DNA from 3 places in the Cupriavidus sp. GW821-FHT07C08 genome. Region 1 is predicted to be linked to each of the others. Evidence: predicted binding sites of a transcription regulator. Region 1 holds the regulator's gene; each other region holds the start of a gene.
The links. Region 1 encodes LexA, which represses DNA repair genes until DNA is damaged. Its sites were predicted from a motif close to ACTGTATNNNNATACAGT; they were not measured.

Region 1 (4,651 bases):
TACCCGTATGGTGCATTGCCGGGATGACAGTTACAGTGCAACCGCCTTCAGGGCATTTGAGATCGCTAAATTTAAGAGTCCGCGCTGCGGACTCTTTTTTTGCGCGCTCGCTTTGCATGCGCCAGACGAGAGGATTAGACGGTCGCCCTCGTAAAGAGTTCCATCGGTCACGCTGGCAGGCTAGCGCGTATGGCTGATGTCTACGTCCAGCGTGCCGTATGTCGTGATGCTGGATTCCCTGCCGTCGACCCCGCCGCCAGCACATCCGCCGAGCAAGGCCGCCAATACTGTCAGCGCAAGAATTCGCGCAGGCCATCTACACTTGATTTGCATTCCCGTTCCCTGCGTTCGTTGACGTGTCGATTTTGTCGATGACGTCGATTGGGCTCGCATGCGCTCGTGAGGTTCCATCGCCAGGTGCTGGTGCCACGGCAATGAGCGGGCAGGGTGGCCAAAAAGAGGCAGGCGGCCCGATGGGGCGGGCCGCCTGACGGGAAGGTCGAGGGGGGTCAATGTCCCTCAGGCACAAGTATCGCTTCGCGCATTTGCGGCATGAACCCTGCAGAGGTAGGGGCTGTGCACAGCATATTTCCGCGAGCGATCGACAGCATGCGCGAAGGTGCCAGCCGGGCCGGGCGCCCTGGTCGGCGGCCGTGATACGATCCCTCGCATTGACCCGGGCGAGACAAGGCATTGCATGCGGACCGATGCCGGCAGGGGAACAGCGTGGAAAGGGCAAACGTGGAAAACGAAGCGCCGTTCGGTGTTGTCTATGAAGACTTCAGGGTGGTCTGGGTTGCCGAGCAACTGCAGGACGGCAAATGGACGGCACGCTACTGCTGGCACCCCGGCACTTCAGAAGCCGCAGGCAAGGCGCTGCAGGAAGCCGTGCTGAACGGCAAGTCGCGCCGCCTGTTGGGGCAGTTCGATACCGAAGCCGAGACCGTCGAGGCCATCAAGCAGGCAGTGCTGCTTGAGGCAAAGTGGAGCCCGTCCCGAACCTGAGCTTTTATCTAAAAAAAATTGTGCCGGATACTAGCCATCCCGGAAAACTGTTTGTATAATCTTGGTTTTCGTCGATCAGCAACGTAACGCGCTGATGACCTCTACGGTGGCTGTAGCTCAGTTGGTAGAGTCCAGGATTGTGATTCCTGTCGTCGTGGGTTCGAGTCCCATCAGCCACCCCAAAGCATTTTCCAGAACGGCGCCTCGCGAGGGCGCCGTTTTGCATTCCCCGGGGATGGTATGTCTGTTCGAGCGGCAGTGATTGGCGTAGCGATGGCAGCCATGGTGGCAGGGTGTGCCACCGGTACGTCTGAAAAGGACATTCGCGCGCGTGCGCCCATGCGCTTGTTCACGCCAGCAATGATGGGCGATGTTGCGAAATGCCTGCGCAACAATCTGGGCGATGACGCCGCGGTCATCAACTATCCGGCGAAGAACCAGACTGAGATCCGCATCGGCCAGACCACGTCTGGCGGTGAATACCGATACGCCTATCTGATTTCGCTGACGGCGAAGCCGGATGGTACGGCGCTGGAACTGCGCAAGAGCGATACGTGGTTTCCGCAGCTGACGCCGCAGGAGCTGGAAGCCGAAACCAAGGCGTGCGCGCGTAGCTGAGGGCGGGGCCCACGGCTACGCGGGCTGCGTTCGCAGGGTTCAGGCAGCCAGCTTTTCGGCGGTTTCGAGTTCAAGCATGCGGCAGATCGCCGCCATGCTGCCGACCATGGTGCGGCGCTGCGTACCCTGGTAGACGCGTACGCCCTTGCTCTGGCGGAACGGCACGGGCTTGACCGGGCGGCGGGCGGCGACTTGGTGGATTTGCGGCATGGTGGCACCTCTTTTGGGCAAAGCGGGGTCAACACCCGGCAAGCCGGGTGGCGTCTGCAAAGCAATGGAAGCGGGTGGGCCCGCGCAGGCTCGCTGCCTGCGGTGCCCGGCTAGAAGCCGGAAGATCGGATCAGACCGACGGCGATGCCTTCCAGCGAGAACTCCTCGCCAGGCTCCACGATGATGTTGGTGAAGTCCGGGTTTTCTGCGATCAGTTCGATATGGCCACCGCGCCGCTGCAGGCGCTTGACGGTCACGTCATCGCCCAGGCGCGCCACCACGATCTTGCCGTTGGCGGCTTCGCTGGCGCGGCGCACGGCCAGCAGGTCGCCATCGAGGATGCCGGCATCACGCATGCTCAGGCCGCGCACGCGCAGCAGGTAATCGGGACGTTCGTCGAAGACCGAGGCGTCTACCTGGTACTGGCGGTCGATATGCTCGGCGGCGAGTATCGGGCTGCCGGCAGCAACGCGGCCCACCAGCGGCAGCGTCAGCTGCATCACGCCGGCCATCGGCAACGAAAACTGGTCGGGCATTTCCGAATCGCTGCGTGCCACCTTCAGGCGGATGCCACGTGAGGCGCCCGGGGTCAGTTCGATCACGCCCTTGCGTGCCAGCGCCCTCAGGTGTTCTTCTGCGGCATTGGGCGAGGAGAAGCCGAATTCTGCGGCGATTTCGGCGCGCGTGGGCGGAAAGCCGGTGCGGCGGATCGTGTTGCGGATCAGATCGAAAATCTGCTGCTGCCGGGGTGTCAGGGTCGCCATGGGATCGCCGTTCCGTGCGGGGCCGGGGGGATTCCGGGTAAGGGATCGGCCGATCCATTATCCTGCATCCGGCTGGCCAGGCACTGTATGTTTAAACAGTATGCTGTGATTTTATACAGTATCGGCCTGAGCGCAAGCAGAATTTTTGGGGCGTGTCGCATGGACGGATTATGGGTCGCCAGCGCGGGCCCGCGGCCAGGCGGGGCGCGCCCGTTACAATCGGCATTCCTGTTTTCCCACTTTCTTTGCACGCCTCCATGACCCAATTGCCTCGTATCGTCGTACTGGCCACCGGCGGCACCATCGCTGGCGCGGCCGGCAACTCCGCCAGCAGCGCACGCTACCAGGCGGCGACCGTGCCGGTGTCGTCGTTGCTGGCAGCGGTGCCCGCGCTGCAGTCGGCGGCCCGCATTGAAGCCGAGCAGGTGGCTCAGGTCGACAGCAAGGACATGACCTTCATGCTCTGGCAAACGCTGGCGGCGCGGGTCGAGTACTGGTCCGCGCAGCCCGACGTTGCCGGCATCGTGATCACGCACGGCACCGATACGCTGGAAGAAACCGCGATGGCGCTGCACCTGACGCAATCGTGTCCGGTGCCCGTGGTGATGACGGCGGCAATGCGCCCGTCGACGTCGCTGTCGGCCGATGGCCCGCTGAACCTGCTGGATGCGGTGCGCGTGGCCGCTCATCCCGATGCGCGCGGCAAGGGTGTGCTGGTGGTGCTGAACCAGCAGATCCACGCTGCGCGGGATGTGGCCAAGGCCCACACGTCGGCGGTCGATGCCTTTGTCTCGGCCTGCGGGCCGCTGGGTTTCGTGCAGGATGACTACGTGCGCTTCGCGCGCGCGCCGCGCGCGGCCTGGGTGATCGGGCCGATGCCGACGGCGTGGCCGGTGGTTGAGATCGTGGCCAGCTACGCCCAGCCGGGCAGGGTGGCTGTGGATGCGCTGGTCCGCGCGGGCGTTGCCGGACTGGTGGTGGCTGCCGCCGGCAATGGCTCGGTGCATGAGGTGCTGGCCGAGGCGCTGGCCGATGCCGCTGCCGCGGGCGTAGCCGTGGTGCGCAGTTCCCGCACCGGGGCCGGTCATGTGGCGATTCCGCCCCAGCTCAGCCCGACGGATGGGGCTTTTGTTTCCGCAACGGACCTCAATCCCTATAAGGCGCGCGTGCTGCTGGCCATGGCGCTGGCAGCCGACGCAGGGCTGGCGCGGGATCCGGCAAGGCTGCAGGCTTTGTTTGCCAACGCCTGATTTGCCTGTGTAAACAGCGGCTTGCGCACTTGCCGATGCGCGCGCTATAATATAAGGCTATTCAACCTTGCCACACCGGACTCGTGACGCCCGGGTGGCTAATCCAAAAGGAGCGTCAATGCGTCATTACGAAATCGTCTTCATCGTCCACCCGGACCAGAGCGAACAAGTGCCGGCCATGATCGAGCGCTACAAGCAGCTCGTGACCTCGCAGAACGGCAACGTTCACCGCGTGGAAGACTGGGGCCGTCGCCAGATGGCTTACATGATCCAGAAGCTGGCCAAGGCTCACTACGTTTGCCTGAACATCGAATGCGGCAAGGAAACGCTGGCTGAACTGGAACACGCGTTCAAGTTCAACGACGCCGTCCTGCGCCACCTGATCGTGCAGACCAAGAAGGCCGAGACCGCACCTTCGCCGATGATGAAGGAAGTGCAGCGCGAAGAAGCCCGCAAGGCCGCGCAAACGACCACCGAAGGCCAGGCCGCCTGAGTGCGGACTGCGGTGCGCGCCATGGCTGACAGCGTCGGCCACGGCAGCATGGATTGCAACCAGCAAGAGGCCCCGCGTTGAACCAGCTTCGGCTTGCCGCCACCCTGGCGGAACGCGATGCCCTGCGCTATACCCCGGCCGGGGTCCCCGTCGTGAACTGCATCCTGCAGTACAGCGGCGAGGCCGTCGAGGCGCAAACGCCGCGGCAGGTCGAGTTTGCAATCGCAGCGATGGGGATCGGACAGGTTGGCCAGCGTCTGGAGCGGTTACCGCTCGGCACGCTGCTCGATTGCGAAGGATTCCTGGCCCGC
Region 2 (4,651 bases), on a different contig from region 1:
TCGACAATTTCACCCGATCCGGCTGAATCTCCGTCACCGTGGCCCCGAGATGGAACGTTACCCCGTGCGATTCATGAAGCGCCTTGATCATGCCGCCGAGCGCCGCACCCAGGACCCGCTCCATCGGATGCGCTTCGGGCGCGACAACATGCACTTCAATGCCTCGCGTTCGCAGCGCTGCCGCGACTTCCATCCCGATAAAGCTTGCGCCCACCACGACGCATCGGCGTGCCGTGCCGAGACGCGCGATCAATGCGTCGCAGTCGGCCAGCGTACGGAGCACGCCCACGTGCGGCAAGGATGCGCCAGGAACGTCGAGCCGTATCGGCACGGCACCGACGGCAAGCAGAAGCGCGCCGTAGCTCACGTTGCTGCCATCCGAGAGCGTGACGGATTTTTGCGCGGGGCTGAGCTTGACGACACGGTTGTCGGAGCGCACATCGATGTCGTGATCCGCGTAGAACGTCGGTGGCCGCATTGGCAGCCAGTCCGCGTTTGCCGTCCCGGCGAGGTAGTCTTTCGACAGATTCGGCCGGTCGTACGGCAATGAGCGATCGGCGCTCAACAGCGTGACGGGGCCGCTATAGCCTTCCCGCCGCAGGGTTTCGACCGCGGCAGTCCCGGCTGCGCCGCCGCCGATGATCACCACGGATTCCGGGAGCTGGGCGGCGGCAAGTCGCGGTGGCCGCACCGGCGGCAGCGCTTCACGGACGAAGGCCTTTCCGTCCTGCAGTTCCACGCGCCAGCATTTCAGATCGTCCTGGGCGGGCGGCCCCAGGACCGCGCCGGTACGAAGACTGAAGCAGGCGTGATGCCATGGACATCGGATCGTGTCGCCGACCAGCAGGCCGTCCGCCAGTGGCCCGCCATAGTGGGTACAGGTCGCACCGATGGCAAACAGTTCATCAGCCCGTCGCACAAGCAAGACCGGTTTGCCGCCAACCTGGCCTGTCACCATGCCGCCGTCAGCAATGTCAGCCAGCGGCACGCCCTGGGTGAGATCGGGCTTATCCGTGAAGGAAGAGCTTTTGGTCATGGCGTCTCTCCTTACCGGTCATGGCACAGGGCCATTATCGACCTCGATACCGTCAAATGAAAGGCGCATGCAGCGTTACAAACTGCGCGACGGCACGGATATGATTCACGCATGACCAGCCTCCTTTCCTGACAAGGGGTCACCCCGAATGACTGCCCTATGAATAGACCCTCCCGCTTCGCAATCGGCAAGCGCATTGCACCCGCACGCTTTCTGCTGTGCGGCGCCATATTGATCGTTGCGACCTTTGCCGCGGGTGCGCTCGGCGCAGAGCCACGTATTGCGCTGCTGATCGGCTTCGATCTCGCGGCCCTTGTCTTCCTTGGCGCCGCGCTGCCGCTGTTGCGCGCCGATGCTGCGGCCATGCGGCGTACAGCGGAATACAACGATGCCAACCGCACCGCGCTGCTCACGATCACCGTGCTGCTCTCGATGGTGATCCTGGTCGCGATCGGCACGCTGATCGCGCGCCCCGAGACACCGCACTGGGCCGACATCGCGCTGATCGTCGCCACGCTCATCCTGTCCTGGCTTTTTGCCAACACCGTTTTCACGCTGCACTATGCGCATCTCTACTATCTCCAGACCGCCACCGGCGACCAGGGCGGGCTGCAGGTGCCGGGCGTTAAGGACCCCAGCTATTGGGACTTCCTCTACTTCAGCTTCACGCTGGGCATGACTTTCCAGACGTCTGACGTGACCATCGCCGGCGCCCACATGCGCAGGGTGGTCCTGGGCCACTGCGTGGCCGCGTTTCTGTTCAACATGGGGATTCTGGCGTTCACCGTGAACGCCCTGGGTGGCTTGTAGCCGACTTGGCCACGCGACCAAAGTGTTCCTGGACAAACTCCTTGCATCCCGCCGGATACTGTATATATTTACAGTAACTGTATGGATGAACAGTAGGAGTCCCGTCCATGGAACACCTGATCCGTGTACAAAACGACTATGACCGCCAGGTGCTGGCCTGGCTGCGCGGGCGCATCGGCGATGCCGCGCTGCAGACCGCGGCGCTGCGCCTGGGCGGCCAGCGCAAGCCTTACCTGTCAACGATCTGCCGCAGCCTGGGCATCCGCCCGCCCAGCCGGCGCCAGTTCGCGGCCGAGGCGGCGCGCATGCACCGCGCGGTGGGCGATACCTACCTGGCCCGTATCCGCGAAATCCTTGGCCAGTCACCTGCCGAAGCCGCGCTGGGCCAGTAAGCAGTTGCCGATCACCGGCCACGCCGGCACCGCCGGGCTCGGTCCGGCCGTATCATGAAGCTCCGTTGCCGTCACACAGCACGGGGCTTTTTTCATCCCTAGCCAAGGCCGATATGAGCGAACACCGCATCCCTACCGCCGCCCTGCACCAGTGGGTGGCCGATCTCTGGCTTGCCGCGGGCAGCAGCGCGCAAGAGGCGCGCCTGACGGCCGACCACCTGGTCGGCGCCAACCTGAGCGGGCATGACTCGCACGGCGTAGGCATGATCCCGCGCTATGTGCTGGCCTGGCAGGCCGACGAGCTGCAGCTGAACCAGCAGGTCAGCGTGCTGCACGATGCCGGCAGCATGCTGAGCCTGGACGGCAACCGCGGCATGGGCCAGGCGGTGACGGCGCAGGCCATGGACATGGCCATCGGCCGCGCGCGCGAGCATGGCGTCTGCGTGATGGGCCTGCGGCAGTCGCACCACCTGGGGCGCGTGGGCCACTGGGCCGAGCAGGCCACCGCCGCCGGCATGATCTCGATCCACTTCGTCAACGTGCTGTCCAAGCCCATCGTGGCGCCGCACGGCGGCTACGATGCGCGCTACGGCACCAACCCGTTCACCATCGGCGTGCCGGTGGCGGGCGAGCAGCCGCTGGTGCTGGACTTCGCCACCAGTGCGATCGCGCTGGGCAAGGTGCGCGTGGCCCACAACAAGGGCGTGCCGGTGGCGCCCGGCTGCCTGCTGGACGCGCACGGCGAGCCCACCGCCGATCCTGCCGTGATGTACCCCGCCGACGGCGCGCCGCAAGGCGCGCTGCGGACCTTTGGCGAGCACAAGGGCCATGTGCTGGCCGTGATGTGCGAGCTGCTGGGCGCCGCGGTCACCGGCGGCCACACCATCCGCGCGGAAACGCTGCGGCATGAGCATGCGGTCTGGAACAACATGCTGGCGATCGTGTTCGATCCCGCGCGCCTGGGCACCAGCACATCGTTCGGGCATGAGGTGGCGGCGTTCGCCGAGTGGATGAAGGCCTCGCGGCTACAGCCCGGGCAGGATGGCATCCGCCTGCCCGGCGAGCCCGAACGGGCCTGGCGCGCCGCCCGCGCCACCCATGTCCCGGTTGACGCCGGCACGCTGGCGCAGCTGGACGACGCCGCGGCGCGGGTGGCGGCCGCGCGCGCCAGCGCGCAGCCTGCGCCGGGGCCGCTGTCTGTGCTGGCCTGCGACTGACTAACACCCGACGGCGCGTTCGAATACATCATGCGCACGCTGGATCTTGACGTGCAGTAAAGTCTGGCAACGTTCAGCGATGCCTTCGCATGACTCGAAAATCAGGCTGGATGACGCCTCGGCAATGGAGTGGTCGCCCACGCCTGCGCGCCGCCGGCAACTACATCGGGGTCATTTTGACTTTATGCGTGCCTTCGTCAAGGGGCTTCGGGCGCACGAGGTGTGGGAGCGCATCTTGATTCACCTATCTTGGTCGCAGGCCAACTTCAGCAGCCTGGGTATTGCGTAGCTACAAACGCACGCGCCGTCGGAGCCCCCCCCGCCCAACTCACTCCTCGTTTTCCCCGACTGTCCCAAAATGCAAACAAGTTGTCCCCGCTAGTCAAACTGCTGATAGCCAATCCTAGATACTTCGCCGGTCGCGACAGGACTGTGGCCAGCGTTTGAAAGGAGGGTTTTGCCCCCTGCATGCGTAGCCATGACGCAGTCAAGCGCATCCAGGAAAAGGCTTTTCATGCTCGGGCAAACCACCACGCATTCCCCCATCTCAGCCGGCGCGGCCGGTGCGAGTTCGTCGCGTTCTTACGCCTGGCTCGTCTTTGCGCTGAGCTTTGGCTTGTTGCTGTCGGACTACATGTCCCGGCAGGTGCTCAACGCCGTCTTTCCGCTGCTGAAGGTGGAATGGTCGCTGAGCGACACCGAGCTCGGTGCGCTGGGCGGGATCGTGGCCTTGATGGTTGGCCTGCTGACGTTTCCGCTGTCCATCCTGGCCGACCGCTGGGGCCGGGTCAGGAGCCTGATCCTGATGGCGGCGCTGTGGAGCCTGGCCACGCTGGGCTGCGCGCTGGCCAACAATTTCGGGCAGATGTTCGTGGCGCGGCTGTGCGTGGGGATTGGTGAGGCGGCCTATGGCAGCGTCGGCATTGCCGTGGTGCTTTCGGTGTTTCCGCGCCATCTGCGTGCCAGCCTGAGTTCGGCGTTTATCGCTGGCGGAGCGTTTGGCTCCGTGCTGGGGATGGCGGCGGGGGGTGTCCTGTCCGCTCACTTTGGCTGGCGTTGGGCCTTTGCCGGCATGGCGCTCTTCGGGCTTGTGCTGGTCGGGTTCTACCGTCTCTTCATTACCGAGCCGCGCCTGCAGGCGCAACGCCGTGCGCTGGGCGAGGAACCGGACAGTGCCGCTCGGCGCGAGAGCGTCT
Region 3 (4,651 bases), on a different contig from region 1:
CCGAGAACGCGGGGATGCCGCGCGGAACCGGCACATTGTATTTGCGCAGGATTTCCTTGCCTTGATACTCATGGATATTCATGCGTGTTTCCTTTCGGGTAGGCGTAAAAGGTAGAAGGGAAGAATCTGAAAGAAGACGAACTCTCTCGTCAGGCTGGCCAATCCTGAGAATCAGCCGGAGGTGCCGGTCGGCCGCTCGGCCGGGACAGCGTCGTTGCCGTGGTCGCCGCGGTCGCCATTGGCCGCGGCTGGCGCCTGAGGCGCGGTTGCGACGGCAGGTGCTGCCTCGGCCCGTACCTTGGGCGTCGGCTGGTGACCATACCAGCGCGGGTAAAACTGACGAACCACCTCGCCATCGAAACGCAGGGCGTGGCAGCCGTTCAACTGATAGGGCGGCTCCGGATTCGGGTCGTCCTCGCCGTTGTCGCGGATATTGATGACTTCACCGGCAAAGGCCTGGATCGCCGTGCTGGGCAGCACGCCGGCGGCCTCGGTCAGGTGGGAGCAACCGTGCATGCCGCCCAGGCGCTCACGCACGGCCTTGCGAAAGCCCTTGCGCAGGTTCAGGCCGATCAGCTTGCGGTAAGCCGGGCCGATCGTGTCGCAATGGGACGGATACGGCACCCAGTCCGAGCAGGCCTCGGCATCCAGCACCGTCATTTCCTCATTGATCGTGACGCGCAGCCACAGGTCGTGCAGGGGCTGGCCTACCGGCCGGACGCGGTCGCCGGCCAGTTCGATGTCGCGAGGTTTGGTGTCGGTCAGGCGCACCTCGATATCCCACAAGCCGTCCTCTCTCTGGTACGCCTCGGCCGTAATGGCGCGACGGTGACGCTGGGAGCGGTTGACGGGCTGGGACAGAGGCATGGCCAGGCTGGAAATACGGGGGGCTGGGGAACGGCGGTGCCGGAGCACCGAATAACCTGGGGAGTTTAACATGCCCCGCCGCGTTGGCCGGGAACATCCTTGCGCAGCAACTGTCGCGGCGACGATTGTCGGCCGACCATGGTACCCGGCATGGCACGGCGTCTTGCCGCAACGCACCAGCAAACATGGGCTCAGCGATGGCAACAAAATCGTCTCCAATCCAGCCCGGAGATGACGCAATGCAGCGAATACACCCTGATGGCAGTGCAGGTACTCCGGGTGAAAAATGGCGCATGCACCATACGCCGGTACTTAACTCTCGTCGCCGTAGTCTTCGTCGGCACCCTGGATGATCTTGCTGACGACCGAACGCGAAAACCCGCGCGCCACCATGAAGCGGATCTGCTTGGCCCGCGCCTCGGGCGTGTCGGGCGGTGCGCCGAAGCGCTTGCGCCAGACCTCACGGGCGCGCTCCACTTCCGTGGCGCGCAGCCGCTCCTGCAGATCACCCAGCTGCTCGCTGCCGAGCTTGTGGGTCTTGGCCTCCTGCATCACGCGCGCGGTGCCGTAGCGGGCGCCGCGGCGGTGCACCAGGCTGTCGGCAAAGCGCTGGTTCGACAGCCAGTTCTCGCGCTCCAGCGCGTCCAGCAACTGCTCCAGCTGCTCGGCCGACTCGGCATGCGGCGCCAGCTTGCGCGCCAACTCGGCACGGCTGTGCTCGCGGCGCGACAGGTAGCCGACGGCGCGGGCCTTCAGCGAGAGCGGGGGACGGGTTGCCATGGGTTACCGAATTCTGTGGATGGGGACCCGCGCCAAGCAAAAAGGCCGGGGCATCGGCGATGCCCCGGCCTTCCGGATGGCGCAATGGCCGCCGGCGCGGTCAGTCTTCGACCGCTACCGGCGTGGCAGCCGCCGTGGGGTTCATGGCCACCACGCCCAGCGCCGCGCGCACCTTGTTTTCAATCTCGTCGGCGATGTCCGGGTTCTCGCGCAGGTATTCGCGCGCGTTGTCCTTGCCCTGGCCGATCTTGTCGCCGTTGTAGCTGTACCAGGCGCCGGATTTTTCAACGATCTTGGCGTCCACGCCCAGGTCGATGATCTCGCCCTGGCGCGAGATGCCCTGGCCGTAGAGGATGTCGAAGAAGGCTTCGCGGAACGGCGGCGACACCTTGTTCTTGACCACCTTGACCTTGGTCTCGTTGCCGATCACGTCGTCGCCCTTCTTGATCGAGCCGATGCGGCGGATATCCAGGCGCACCGAGGCGTAGAACTTCAGCGCGTTGCCGCCGGTGGTGGTTTCCGGCGAGCCGAACATCACGCCGATCTTCATGCGGATCTGGTTGATGAAGATCACCAGGCAGTTGGTGCGCTTGATGGTGCCGGTCAGCTTGCGCAGCGCCTGGCTCATCAGGCGGGCCTGCAGGCCGGGCAGCGAATCGCCCATTTCGCCTTCGATTTCGGCCTTGGGCACCAGCGCGGCCACCGAGTCGATCACGATCAGGTCGATCGAGCCCGAGCGCACCAGCGCGTCGGTGATTTCCAGCGCCTGTTCGCCGGTGTCCGGCTGCGAGATTAGCAGGTCGCCGACGTTGACGCCCAGCTTGTTGGCGTAGCTGACGTCCAGCGCGTGCTCGGCGTCGATAAAGGCGCAGGTGCCGCCCAGCTTCTGCATCTCGGCCACGACCTGCAGCGTCAGCGTGGTTTTGCCCGAGGATTCCGGACCATAGATCTCGACCACGCGGCCGCGCGGCAGGCCGCCGACGCCAAGCGCGATGTCCAGGCCGAGCGAACCGGTGGATACCACCTGGATGTCCTTCTCGACCTCGCCGTCGCCCAGGCGCATGATCGAGCCCTTGCCGAACTGCTTCTCGATCTGGGAGAGCGCGGCGGCAAGCGCCTTCTGCTTCTCGGCGCTCACGCCGGCACCTGCCTTCTTGTCGTCCATGGTCGTCCTTGAATCAATGGTGTATAAATAGGCCGCATGTGGCGCGGCACCGGCATTTTCCGGCTCCAGCGCCGGCCCGGCTGTCTGCGCGGCCGCTCTCCAGGGGGTCTCCCCGGGCGGCCCCAGCGGAACGTGCGGGTACTGTATAAAAAAACAGTATGCTTGGCAAGCCCCATCGCGCCCCATTCCGCCGGCGCCGGCTATGCCGGCCAGGGTGGAGACAACCATGCGCATTCTGATCGCCGAAGATGACGACGTGCTGGCCGACGGCCTGACGCGCTCGCTACGCCACTCGGGCTATGCCGTCGACCACGTCACCAACGGCCTGGAAGCCGATTCCGCGCTGTCGACCCAGACGTTCGATTTGCTGATCCTGGACCTGGGCCTGCCGCGCATGTCCGGGCTGGAAGTGCTCAAGCGCCTGCGCGCGCGCGGCGCCATGCTGCCGGTGCTGATCCTGACCGCCGCCGACAGCGTCGACGAGCGCGTCAAGGGCCTGGACCTGGGCGCCGACGACTATATGGCCAAGCCCTTTGCCCTGTCCGAACTGGAAGCGCGCGTGCGCGCGCTGGTGCGGCGCGGCGCCGGCGGCGGCGCCACGCTGATGCGGCACGGGCCGCTGGCCTACGACCAGGTCGGGCGCATCGCCTATCTCAACGACCAGATGCTGGACCTGTCCGCGCGCGAGATCGGGCTGCTGGAGATCCTGCTGACACGCAGCGGCCGCCTGGTATCGAAAGAGCAGTTGGTGGACCACCTGTGCGAGTGGGGCGAGGAAGTCAGCAACAACGCCATCGAGGTCTACGTGCACCGGCTGCGCAAGAAGATCGAAGTCGGCGGCATCCGCATCGCCACCGTGCGCGGGCTTGGCTACTGCCTGGAGAAATTCCAGCCGGCGGTCGCCGCGCCCCACTGATCCCCGCCCGACGCCACCGCAGGCCAAGCGACCGACCTGAGCGCAAACCGCCGAGATGAGCCTGCTGCGACTGCCCTGGCGGCGCGCGCCCCGCGCCGCGCCACCCCCTCCTTCCGCCGCCCCGGCCCCGGACGCCGCCGACCAGGACCTGGCCGACGCACTGCCGCACCTGGAGGAAAGCACCGCGCATCCGTCGCCGCGCTCATTGTTCGGCGAGATCCTCGACTGGATGCTGGCGCCGCTGCTGCTGCTCTGGCCGATGAGCATCGCGGTGACCTACCTGGTGGCCAAGTCGATCGCCAACGGGCCCTTCGACCGCGCGCTGGAAGCCAGCGCCATCGTGCTGTCGCAGCAGGTGCGCGAGGTCAACGGGCGCATCACGCTGCAGCTGCCGCTGTCGGCGCGCGAGATCCTGCGCGCCGACGAGACCGACAACATCTACTACCAGGTGGTCGGCAAGCGCGGCGAATACATCGCCGGCGACCACGACCTGCCGCTGCCGTCCGAGGAAGACCAGGGCCATGCGGGCCTGGTGTCCCTGCGCGATGACCGCGTGGCCGGCAACGACGTGCGCGTGGCCTACACCTATATCGACCTGAAGCAGGTCAGCGGCACCCAGCCGGTGCTGGTGCAGGTGGCCGAGACCCTGGACAAGCGCGCGCGCCTGGCCAACGAGATCATCAAGGGCGTGATCCTGCCGCAGTTCGTGATCCTGCCGCTGGCGGTGGTGCTGGTGTGGTTCGGGCTGTCGCGCGGGCTGGCGCCGCTGACCGCGATCCAGCAGCGCATCCGCGCGCGCAACCCCGGCGATACCAGCCCGATCGACGAACGCGCCGCACCGCAGGAAATCACGCCGCTGGTGGGTTCGTTCAACGACCTGCTGGCGCGCCTGGACCAGTCGGTGCAGACCCAGAAGCGCTTTA

Region 2: AC07UK_RS23115 (CppA family protein) is a predicted target of LexA. The motif match lies at 1,904-1,921, and genes of this name have one in related genera.
Region 3: recA (recombinase RecA) is a predicted target of LexA. The motif match lies at 2,953-2,970, and genes of this name have one in related genera.

Annotation. Positions count from the first base shown of each region.
Region 1 covers NZ_JBWKQZ010000001.1:488,572-493,222, reverse strand. The annotation lists gene AC07UK_RS02435 (hypothetical protein) at 727-1,005, shown strand; tRNA gene AC07UK_RS02430 (tRNA-His) at 1,112-1,187, shown strand; gene AC07UK_RS02425 (hypothetical protein) at 1,279-1,623, shown strand; gene AC07UK_RS02420 (hypothetical protein) at 1,663-1,833, opposite strand; gene lexA (transcriptional repressor LexA) at 1,944-2,597, opposite strand; gene AC07UK_RS02410 (asparaginase) at 2,855-3,847, shown strand; gene rpsF (30S ribosomal protein S6) at 3,966-4,340, shown strand; gene priB (primosomal replication protein N) at 4,418-4,651, shown strand, end outside.
Region 2 covers NZ_JBWKQZ010000019.1:130,348-134,998, forward strand. The annotation lists gene AC07UK_RS23105 (FAD-dependent oxidoreductase) at 1-1,036, opposite strand, end outside; gene AC07UK_RS23110 (DUF1345 domain-containing protein) at 1,268-1,846, shown strand; gene AC07UK_RS23115 (CppA family protein) at 1,954-2,238, shown strand; gene AC07UK_RS23120 (malate/lactate/ureidoglycolate dehydrogenase) at 2,352-3,455, shown strand; gene AC07UK_RS23125 (MFS transporter) at 3,970-4,651, shown strand, end outside.
Region 3 covers NZ_JBWKQZ010000022.1:58,002-62,652, reverse strand. The annotation lists gene sucC (ADP-forming succinate--CoA ligase subunit beta) at 1-82, opposite strand, end outside; gene AC07UK_RS24955 (DUF2889 domain-containing protein) at 172-867, opposite strand; gene recX (recombination regulator RecX) at 1,180-1,647, opposite strand; gene recA (recombinase RecA) at 1,748-2,812, opposite strand; gene AC07UK_RS24940 (response regulator) at 3,039-3,728, shown strand; gene AC07UK_RS24935 (sensor histidine kinase) at 3,784-4,651, shown strand, end outside.